2 regions of the Glutamicibacter sp. NPDC087831 genome follow, and region 1 is predicted to be linked to the other one. Evidence: riboswitches for the same ligand, from Rfam matches in the RefSeq annotation. Region 1 holds a riboswitch; the other holds the start of a gene.
What was found. Region 1 has a riboswitch for thiamine pyrophosphate ahead of thiO (glycine oxidase ThiO). Riboswitches for the same ligand answer to the same signal wherever they lie in the genome.
Positions count from the first base shown of each region.

Region 1 (5,087 bases):
CTTTCGCATGACAAATACTGCACCGTCTCCCGCACCGTTGAACTGGGTGCTTCCGTGCGGAGCGAAGTCATCAACTAGGTAGCGGGACTTCCGGTAATTGCCGGATTGATAAAGATCAATGGCTGAATCCGCAATAGCTTCCATGGCAATTCACGGGTTTGGACGCAGCCGCGAACTTTCTAATATTGCGTGGATCGGTTGTCGGTAGGGCCTTATTGTTCGGAATTCGTTGAATCCATCGGGATATAGTCAGCTTTTCGCAATTCGAGCTGTGAAAGTCCAATGATTCAAGCTGGGAGCATGGGTCTTTGCCCTAGTCAGCGGAGAACCTTCATCGTAGGGTCGGATTGTCCCTACGTTGAAGGAGCAGCAATGCAGTCTGAGAACGTTTTAGGCAATATCGACTGGGCGTCGATGCTACAAAAGGTTGGCATCGCGCTAATCATCCTCATCATTACGTGGCTAGTTGCACGCATAGTTCGTTGGGCTGCCGCCAAACTGGTGAACAGGGTGAAGTTCCTGCAAAGGCAGGGCAATGACGGAGAACAAATAGGCCAATCCCTGGGCAAGGTCGCGGGGTTGATTGTCTGGCTCTTCGGCCTCGTGGCAATCCTGCAAGTCTTCGCTCTATCCGAAGTGCTATCGCCGGTGCAGGGCATGCTCGGCGGCGTCATGGCCTTCATCCCCAACCTCATCGGTGCGGGCTTCATCTTCTTCATTGGCTACGTCATCGCGAATATTGTTCGCCAGCTGCTGAGGACCGGTTTGGGAACTGTCGATTTTAGCGGACTGGTCCGCAAGGTCACCCCAGGCAACGAACCAGTAGATGAAGTTCAGTCTCGCGAATCCCAAGCGAAGATCGTTGACATCATTGCCAACATCGTCTTCGCCTTGATCCTGCTAGTCGTCGCAATATCAGCCCTACAGGTTCTGGGCATCGCGGCAATTTCGGTACCTGCTCAGCAGATGCTGCAGCTGGTCTTCACCGCAATCCCGCAGGTCATCATGGCCTTGGTGCTCTTGGCCGTGGGTATCCTGATTGCCAAGTTCGTCGGGCAGCTACTTGAATCCTCCCTCCACGGCGTGGGTACCGACACTGTTGTTGCCCAGTGGGGCGTAGTTCCCGAGGGCAAGAGCGCTTCGGGAATCATCGCTGGCATCGTCAAGATTGCTATCGTGCTGTTCTTCGGTGTGATGGCGGCCCAGATGCTGAACTTCCCAGCGATCACCAATATCCTCAATGAGATCCTGGCCTTGGGCGGCAAGATCCTCTTCGGCGCAGCAATTATCGCCGCAGGTTTCGTCATCGCCAACGTCATTGGCCGCTTCTTGGGTGACACTACTGCTTCGAAGATCATCCGCTACACGGCAATTGCGCTGTTCGTGGCGATGGGCCTGAAGTACATGGGTATCGCCGATTCGATCATCAACATGGCCTTCGGCGCAATCGTCATTGGCGCAGCATTGGCAGCGGCTCTGGCCTTTGGCCTCGGCGGTCGTGATGCTGCGGCCCGCACGCTGAAAAAGATGGAGGCCCAACAGACCACCAATGGCCCGGACTCGACGCCACCGGCATCGAGCCCAGGCATCTAACCACGCATCACAAAACCTGAGGGACAGATAAGAAGTCGCGGAATCCAAGACCGGATTCCGCGACTTTTTTGATGCCCGCCAAGCTACTGCTGCGTGCCCCACGGCAAGGGCATGACCGCAGAGCCGCCATCGGTACGCAACCGTGCGTAGGTGTGCACATCGATGCGTTCTCCGGCAACCAGGAATTTGCCCCGTTCGACACCTTCGTGCAGGAAGGCGTTGCTTTCTGCCACATGCTTCGACCCGGGATTATTTGCCCGCAAGCCCAGCTCCAAGCGGTACAGTCCCAGCTCGTCGAACAGGTAATCCACTAAGGTTGCCACGGCGCGGGTGGCCAGCGACCGGCCCCGGTAATTCTGGTTCATCCAATACCAAATCCACGCGTTCCGATTGGCCGGGTCTACCGTACCGCACACCAGTCCCACCAGCCGATCCCGATATGCGACGGCCAACGCCTGCTGGCGTTCCCCGGCCTCCAGCAGTGCGCGCACATACGACTCAGCCTTTTGCGGGGAATCGGCGTCGCCTTGGCGCAACATGTCGGGGTTCGAGGAAAATGCCTCGTAGACCGCTTCGGCATCCGAAAGGCGCAGCCGGCGCACCGAGAATTCACCGTCGGCATGCACGGCTTCCTCCGGTCCTGCGGATGGCTGCGGATGAGCGGCGGCCGTGCCCTGGTGGAAGAGCAGCTGCCAGCGGCCCTGCTCATGGATCCACAGTGAACTGCGTTCGCTGGGGGAACCGGCGAGCAGCTTCCAGCGCAGCAGCACCAGCTGGTCTGAAAGCTGGAGAGCCACCGGGCTTTCGACTTTCAACGCCCCGGCATCCCGTGCCGGCTCCCGGGCCAGCTGGGCAATGATGGCCTCGCGATCATAGACTCGCCCGCTGGCTCCCACCTCGGCGAACCGAGGATGCAAGCGCCGCTGCAATTGCTCCTGGCTATGGCGTTGGCTGGATTCCAAGAGTTCTTGCTCCAACGAGATGATGGTGCTGGATAGCGCAGAACCTTGGGGAAGCACGATAGGGAAGTCATGGAATGCCATGTCAGCAAGTACATCACAGAAGATGACGGAACTGCGTTCAATGAAGTTCGACTTTATGAGCTGCATCATGCTTATAATCGCTGTAATCCGCGGGAGCCTGAATCGACCAGGCTGAGAGGGCACCGAGCCGACCGCTACACCTGATGCGGGTCATGCCGCCGTAGGAAGGAAGCGTGCCCTTGTGCATGTCAACATTGTTGGCGCCGGGATAATCGGCCTGGCCGTCGCGTTCGAGCTGGAATCACGCGCACACACCGTCACCCTCATCGATCCGGCACCCGGCCAAGGTGCAAGCTACGCGGCAGCAGGAATGCTGGCCCCGGCAGCTGAAACGGTCTGGGGCAATGGCCCGCTGCACCAGCTGCTTGCCGCCTCGAATGCCGCCTATCCGCAGTTCATCGAGCGCATCGAATCGGCCACCGGGCAACGCCCGGACTACTTGCAGAACTCCACGCTCGTTGTCGCCGCAGAGCCTGCGGACCGCGAAGCCCTGCACGAGCTGGCCGAACTGCAGATATCCCTCGGCCTGTCAGCGCAAAAGCTGCTGCCCAGCCAAGCCCGCAAGCTCGAACCAGCCTTGGCCGCCAATATTGCCGGCGCGGTCCTGTGCCAAGATGACCACCAGGTCGACCCTCGATCCATCGTCAAGATCCTGTTGGAGCATCTGCGTCCGCACCTGGTCGAGGAACGGGCGCAGGCACTGGTGACCGACGGGAAGCGGACCACCGCTGTGCGGACCGCATCGGGCCGAATCCTCGAAGCGGAGCAGACCATCGTGGCCACCGGTCTTGGCACCCTCGATGGCTTGAACGAACTTCCGCTGCGCCCGGTCTACGGGGACATCCTCCGGATCCAGGGACCAGCAGGCCCGCCGCTCATCACCCGCACCATCCGCGGCATCGTGCACCGGGAACAGGTGTATCTGGTGCCGAGAAGGGACGGCAGCCTCGTCCTTGGCGCCAGCGTCCGTGAAGACCGGCAACAAGCGGTGAACATTGGCGCGATGCACCTGCTGCTGGACAACGCGAGAAAGCTGGTCCCCGGCATCAGCGACTGCACGCTGAACGAGGCAACGGCCCGGGCACGTCCCGCCACGCCAGATGACCGGCCGCTGCTTGGACGCCTTGATCCAGGGCTGCTGCTCTGCACCGGGTACTCCCGGCACGGCGTGCTGCTGGCTCCGCTGGGCGCAACGCTCACTGCGGATCTCGCCCACGGCCACCAATCCCACCCCTTGCACCAGGCTGTGGATCCCCACCGCTTTGCCAACGCAACCTAGACCGCTCACCGAACGGAGCAGCAACCATGACAAGCATCGGCATCAATTTCAATTCACGGCAACTGAACCTGGACGAAGGAACCACCCTTCGCGAATTCATCAGCACGCAAATCGGCAAGGAACTGGACGCCAACTCGGTGGCCGCTGACGGCAGCAAGCTCGGAGTTGCCGCCGCCGTCAATGGCGCTGTCGTTCCACGCAGCGCCTGGAATAGCTACCTGCTGGCCGAAGGGCACAGCATTGAACTCGTTACCGCGGCCCAGGGAGGCTAGGCATGGAAACGCGCAACATCACCGAGCTGGACATCCACAGCGACCCATTCCAAATCGCCGGACGCACCTTGTCCTCGCGCTTGATCCTCGGCACCGGGGGAGCGAGTTCGCTGACCACCCTGGAAAGCGCCCTGCGGGCCTCCGGAACGGAACTGACCACCGTGGCCATCCGCCACTTTTCGGCGGCCGGCGCAGGCAACGTGTATGAACTGCTGCAGCGCAACAACGTGATTGCGCTGCCCAACACTGCTGGATGCTTCACCGCCCGCGATGCGATCCTCACCGCGCACCTGGCCCGTGAAGCTCTGGAAACCAATTGGATCAAGCTCGAAGTAATTGCCGATGAGCACACGCTGCTGCCGGACCCGCTGGAACTGCATGCGGCCACCGAGCAACTAGTGGCCGACGGGTTCCAGGTCTTCGCCTACACCAATGATGATCCGGCACTTGCCCAACGCCTGCAAGACGCCGGGGTTGCGGCAATCATGCCGGCCGGAGCGCCGATCGGCTCGGGCCTGGGGATCCTGAATCCGCACAATATTTCCACCATCGCCTCCCGCGCGCAGGTACCGGTGATCCTTGACGCCGGGGTGGGCACCGCCTCGGATGCGGCCCTGGCCATGGAGCTCGGCTGCGACGCGGTGCTGCTGGCCAGTGCGGTGACCCGGGCGCACAACGCGCCGCTCATGGCCAGGGCCATGAAGGATGCTGTGCGTGCCGGGCGCGCCGCGCGGCTCGCTGGCCGGATCCCGCGCCGCGATACCGCACTGGCCTCATCGCCGGCCGAAGGCATGATGCAAACCCTGGTCGGTGACTTCTCGTGAGCCGGGAAGCCCTGGTCGCACCCGGCGCGGAGCTGGAACCGGAAGAGCTGGCGCGCTACTCCCGGCACTTGTCCCT
Region 1 is NZ_JBIUVH010000001.1:399,413-404,499, forward strand. Features, by position in the region: gene ACIOJF_RS01995 (OsmC family protein) at 1-78, shown strand, start outside; gene ACIOJF_RS02000 (mechanosensitive ion channel) at 373-1,593, shown strand; gene ACIOJF_RS02005 (GNAT family N-acetyltransferase) at 1,677-2,705, opposite strand; TPP riboswitch at 2,716-2,820, shown strand; gene thiO (glycine oxidase ThiO) at 2,818-3,915, shown strand; gene thiS (sulfur carrier protein ThiS) at 3,942-4,187, shown strand; gene ACIOJF_RS02020 (thiazole synthase) at 4,190-5,011, shown strand; gene moeB (molybdopterin-synthase adenylyltransferase MoeB) at 5,008-5,087, shown strand, end outside.

Region 2 (5,087 bases), 330 kb from region 1:
GGGCGCCAAGACCCTTTCCTATTCGATCAACATGGCCGCCCTGCGCTACGCGCACAAGCACGGCGCCCATGATGTCATTTTCACCTCCGCCGACGGGATCATCCTGGAAGCTCCGACCTCGACCGTGCTGGTAGCCCAGCGCGATGGCGAGACCAAGCGGCTGCTGACCCCGATGCTTGAAACCGGCATCCTGCCAGGCACCACGCAAAGCGCCATTTTCGACGCTGCGGCCCAGGATGGCTGGGAGCTGGGCTACGGCCCGTTGCGCCCGGAAGACCTGTATCAGGCCGATGGCGTGTGGCTGGTTTCCTCCATCCGCCTGCTGACCCCGGTGCGCACCATCGATGCCAAGCCGTTGCGCCTGGACGCTGAGCTCCATGAAGAGCTCAGCGCCCTGAGCGAAGCAATCCGCTAGGACCACACCAAGTTGTAGGTCCCTGCCAGCACGGCCGCAGCCATTGCGGCCGTGCCAAACAGGATCCCCGTGGCCAGCACCATGCCATCACGCCAGGTGAAGGTGGCCGTGCGAATCCATGTGCGCTTGGCCGTGCCGAACCCCTTGGCCTCCATCGTGGTGGCCAACCGTCCGGCGCGGCGAATCGCTTGCACCAGCAAGGCCAGCACCTGACCCAGGGTTGCCTTGATGCGTTGGCCCACGGTGCCGAAGTTCCCGACACCGCGAGCGCGCCGGGCCAGCGTGAGCGTGGTGAATTCTTCCACCATCAACCCGAGCAATCGCATGCCGGCCAAGGCCCCGAGCACAAACCGGTGGGGTACCTTCAGCTGCTGAGACAGCGCCCCGCCCAAATCGCTTGGATTCGTGGTGGCCAGCAGCAAGATGCACGGGATGGCCAGCGCGAAAGCGCGCAGTCCGGTGGCAATGCCCCCGGCCACCGATCCCTCGGTGATGCTGAAGGCGCCGAATTGGGCGTAGACCATGCCGCTATCCTGGCCCACCAAGGCGATGCCCCACGCCGCAAGGATTCCGGCAATCAGCAGTGGCCACGCGCGCTTGAGGAATTTCAGCGGGCTCAGCCCTGCCAGGGGGAAGAACACCACGGTCGCCACGATCACCACCAGCGCCGAAACCCAATCCAAGGTGGTGATCAACGGCAGTGTTGCCGCAGCCACCGCACCGAGCTTGGCCAGCGGATTGATCTTCGCCAACCAGCTATGCCCTACCGGCGCATCAAGCACCGGCCCCTGTCGCGGGATACCAGCTTCCGGGGTGCCGGCAGTGAGCACCAGGTCCCTTGCTTTGAGCACCGAGGCAAAGTGATCGTCGTGGGTCACAGCAATGATCGCGGTGCCCTGCTGCAATTCCTCAACCAGCAGCCCGGCCAGTTCCCTCCACGTGTTCGCATCCTGCCCGAAGGTCGGTTCGTCGAGGATCAGCACCTGGGGGGATGCGGCCAGAACAGTGGCCACGGACAAGCGCCGCTTCTCGCCCCCGGAGAGGGTGAACGGGTTCGCGTCAGCCAAATGCGCCAGGCCCAAGCGTTCCAGCAACGCGTCCACGCGCGCTTGGACCTGGGCCGGCTCGTATTTCGGCGCATCGGCGCTGCTGGCCTGCGCGCGGCTGGGAGCGAAAGCCAGCTCTTCCCGAACGCTCTGGGTCACGAATTGGTGTTCGGGTTCCTGGAACACCGAACCGATCCGCCCAATCAATGCACCGGCCTTCCAGGCAAACGGGGAGTTGCCCAGACCGTCGGCCAGTTGCGCGGTGGCCGCCAAGCCGCCGTCGGCCGGGACGAGCAATCCGCCCAAGGTCAAGGCCAGCGTCGACTTTCCAGCGCCATTCTCGCCGCGAATCACCGTCGCGGTGCCCGCTTGCACATTCACGTCCACCGCTTGGGTGCGCGGTGCCGTGGCGGTGCGGGCGGATACCAGCTGCTGCGCTTCCAGCAGCGTGGCACCGGCACCGTTCGTTGCCCGGGCCACCTGCGGGAAGTAGCCTGGAATCCACAGCCCGGCAGTAGCCAGCTCCTCGCGCACCGTTTCATCGGTGTACAGCTGCTGCGGGTCCAGATCGTGCGCGACTCCCCCTCCGGGCTGCAGCACGATAACCCGGTCCACATGCTGCGCCCAGGCTTCAATCCGGTGTTCCACGACGACCAGCGTGGCACCGGAAAGCCGGGCGGCGTTCAGCACCGCATCGCGCAAGAGCTCAATGCTCTGCGGGTCCACATTGGCAGTCGGTTCATCGAGCAGCATGACGCTGGGTTCCATGGCCAGAATGCCGGCCAAGGCCAACCGCTGTTTCTGTCCGCCGGAAAGTTGCTGGGTGCGGTGCTCGAAGGACAGCGCACCCAGACCCACAGCGTCCAGCACTTCGGGGATCCGCTGGCGGATCAGTTCGGGATCCATTCCGAGGTTCTCGGCGCCAAAGGCCACGTCATCGGCGACCCTGCTTTGCACTACCTGGGTTTCCGGGTCTTGCTGCATCAAGCCCACCGGGTGGCTCCGGATGAAGGCATCGCTGCCATCTATGAGCAGCCGGCCAGCGACCTGATCGTCCTCATCCGCTTCCAGCAACCCGGCCATCGCGTGCAGCAAGGTTGACTTGCCGGCGCCCGATGGACCGACCAGCAGCACCTTCTCACCGGCGTGGATCACAAGGTCCAGTCCCGAGATGGCAGGATTCTTCCTCTCGGAGTGCTGCCAGCCGAACCCCGTTGCGGTGATGGCGGCACCGCGCTGTGTCAGCGAGGCTGCGCCGGAATTGGCAAAGGAACTCATTTTGCGCTTTCCAGGTGCGCACGCCGGCTCGGCAGGGCGCTCAATGCACCGGTCTTCGCCAGTCCACGCGTGGCCAACCAGGACAGCAGCCCTGCGACGACTACGCCGGAAATGCCGGTGGCGATCACGTGGAAGATCTTCATTCCGGCGGTGTACTCAACGTAGTAGGCCAGGATGTAGGCCTCGGAAATGCCGGCGAACAAGCCGGCGAACAAGCCTGCCAGCAGCGCCACGCCCAGGTTCCACTTGCGGTAGCGGAATGCTGCGAAGACCAGCTCTGCACCCAGGCCCTGGACCAGGCCGGAGATCAGTACGGTCAAGCCGTAGTGCGAGCCGAGCAGCGCTTCAACCACAGCGGCCAGCAGCTCGCAGTAGATTGCGGCGCCTGGCTTGCGGATGATCAGTGCGCCGAGCACCGCCGGGAAGAGCCACATGCCGGTGAGCAACGCGGTGGCTGGCGGGAAAGCCGCAAAGGCGAGCGAGAACAGGCCATAGCCGGCACTCCACGCCCAGAAAATGACCCCTGAAGCGACGGCGATCACCGAGGCGACGACGATATCAACTACACGCCAGCCGGTCCGCTGCTTCGAAACTGTTTCGTTCATTGCTGGTCCTCCTGTGGAAAGGAGGGGAGATGGACGGAATGAGGGCATACTGCCGCGCCTATCCGCATCCGAGATGCTCGACTTCCTTCGCCGGTACTAGCCGGGGCAGGTTCGAGGGTCTGCGATCTATCGCACTCTCAGCGTCTTGCGACTTTTTAAAAGTCTGACGCTCCCCTGTCGGAATAATTACTGCTCCCCCACCATACCGCAGGTATGCTGGGCAGAGGAACGATATGTCAAGAGCTTGATCGCGAGGAAAAAATGGATAAAGTGCAGAAACTTGCCACTACCGGTATCACCGTTGGCGCTGGCATGCTCGGCGGCAAGCTGGTTGATTTCCTTTGGTTGAAGGCAACCGGCAGCAAAGCACCACGCAAGGGCACTGAGGAAGCAGCGGAAGCTTCTTTCCGCCGTGCCTTAGGCTTCGCAGTCGTTTCGGCCCTGGTCGCAGCAATCCTGCAGACGGTGGCTGACCGCAGCGCCAACAAGGTTGTTGCCAAGTTCACCAAGTAAGCTTCGGCGTTGAGCCAAAAGCGGGAGCCGCCCAGAGGGGCGGCTCCCGCTTTTTCTCAATCTTGTTCGTCTGGCGATCCGGTCTTGGAAACCGGGGTGGTTCCGGTCGGCGGTGTTCCGTTGACCTTGTTGACCACGTGGCTCAGCTCATCGGAGAACAGGGTTTCCTTGGCAGCGTGCTTGGTCCGGTAGCCGGAACGGCCAATCATGTGGGCCGAAACCGGTGCGGTCAATAGCTGCATTCCCCAGGCCAGCACGAGTACCGGGACCACAGCCCAGCTGCGCAGGTAAATGGCCAGTCCAGCGAAAATCAGCAGGAAGCCGAGTACCTGCGGTTTGGTCGCTGCATGCATGCGGGTGAGCATGTCCGGGAAGGTCAGCAAGCCGATACCTGCGATCAATGACATCAGGCAGCCAAGGATCAGCAGGACGGCAACGAGGACATCGAGGAAGATTTCCATTAGGCGTTCCTCTGATCCGAAACGAAGCGCGAGACGGTCACCGAACCGATGAACCCGAGCATGCAGGCGGCCACGACGAACAGCAAGTAGTCGGTGTGCTTGTGCAGCACCATTTCCAGGCACAGCGCGGCGGAGATGATCAGCAGCATCACGTCCAGGGCCAGCACCCGGTCAAGGATTGACGGCCCCTTGGCAACACGGACCAGGCAGGCGACAGCACCGAGCCCGAGCATGATGCCGCAGATCCAAATGACGATATCCAGCATGTTACCCCTTCCTCGCATCAAAGTTCGGTCCGCATTCGCTCTTGATCGCTTCGTACTCGTCTCGGCTGCCAATAGCCATGATCAGCCGGCGTTCGATGTCCCGGATGCCGGCACGCGCCTTCTCCACGTCCGCAGGCGACTCGATGTCGATGTAGTGCAGGTACAGCGTCGACGAGCTGCGGTCCACGTCGATCACGAAGGAGCCCGGGATCAGCGTGAGCACGTGTCCCACAGTCATCACGATCAGGTCCGAGTCGGTGCGCAGCGGGACCGCAATGACCGCGCTGCGGGTGCGCTTCCCGCGGACCAGCGCCAGCCAGGCCACATGGACGCTGGCCGCGAAGACCTGTCCGAGGAACCAGATGAACAGCTTCAGGCAGTACCAGGCATTGATCCGGCCCGAAAGGACCACCGGCGGCAGCGGGAACAGGTTCACGATCAGCAGCGCGATGATCACGCCGAAGACCATGTTCCCCAGGGAGAAGTCCTGCCAGAGAGCACCC
Region 2 is NZ_JBIUVH010000001.1:73,888-78,974, reverse strand. Features, by position in the region: gene ACIOJF_RS00375 (aminodeoxychorismate lyase) at 1-415, shown strand, start outside; gene ACIOJF_RS00370 (ATP-binding cassette domain-containing protein) at 412-2,739, opposite strand; gene ACIOJF_RS00365 (ECF transporter S component) at 2,736-3,344, opposite strand; TPP riboswitch at 3,410-3,530, opposite strand; gene ACIOJF_RS00360 (DUF4235 domain-containing protein) at 3,615-3,857, shown strand; gene mnhG (monovalent cation/H(+) antiporter subunit G) at 3,914-4,318, opposite strand; gene ACIOJF_RS00350 (monovalent cation/H+ antiporter complex subunit F) at 4,318-4,584, opposite strand; gene ACIOJF_RS00345 (Na+/H+ antiporter subunit E) at 4,586-5,087, opposite strand, start outside.
Region 2: it holds a riboswitch for thiamine pyrophosphate, as region 1 does, so the genes downstream of both, ACIOJF_RS00365 (ECF transporter S component) here and thiO (glycine oxidase ThiO) in region 1, are expected to answer to the same signal.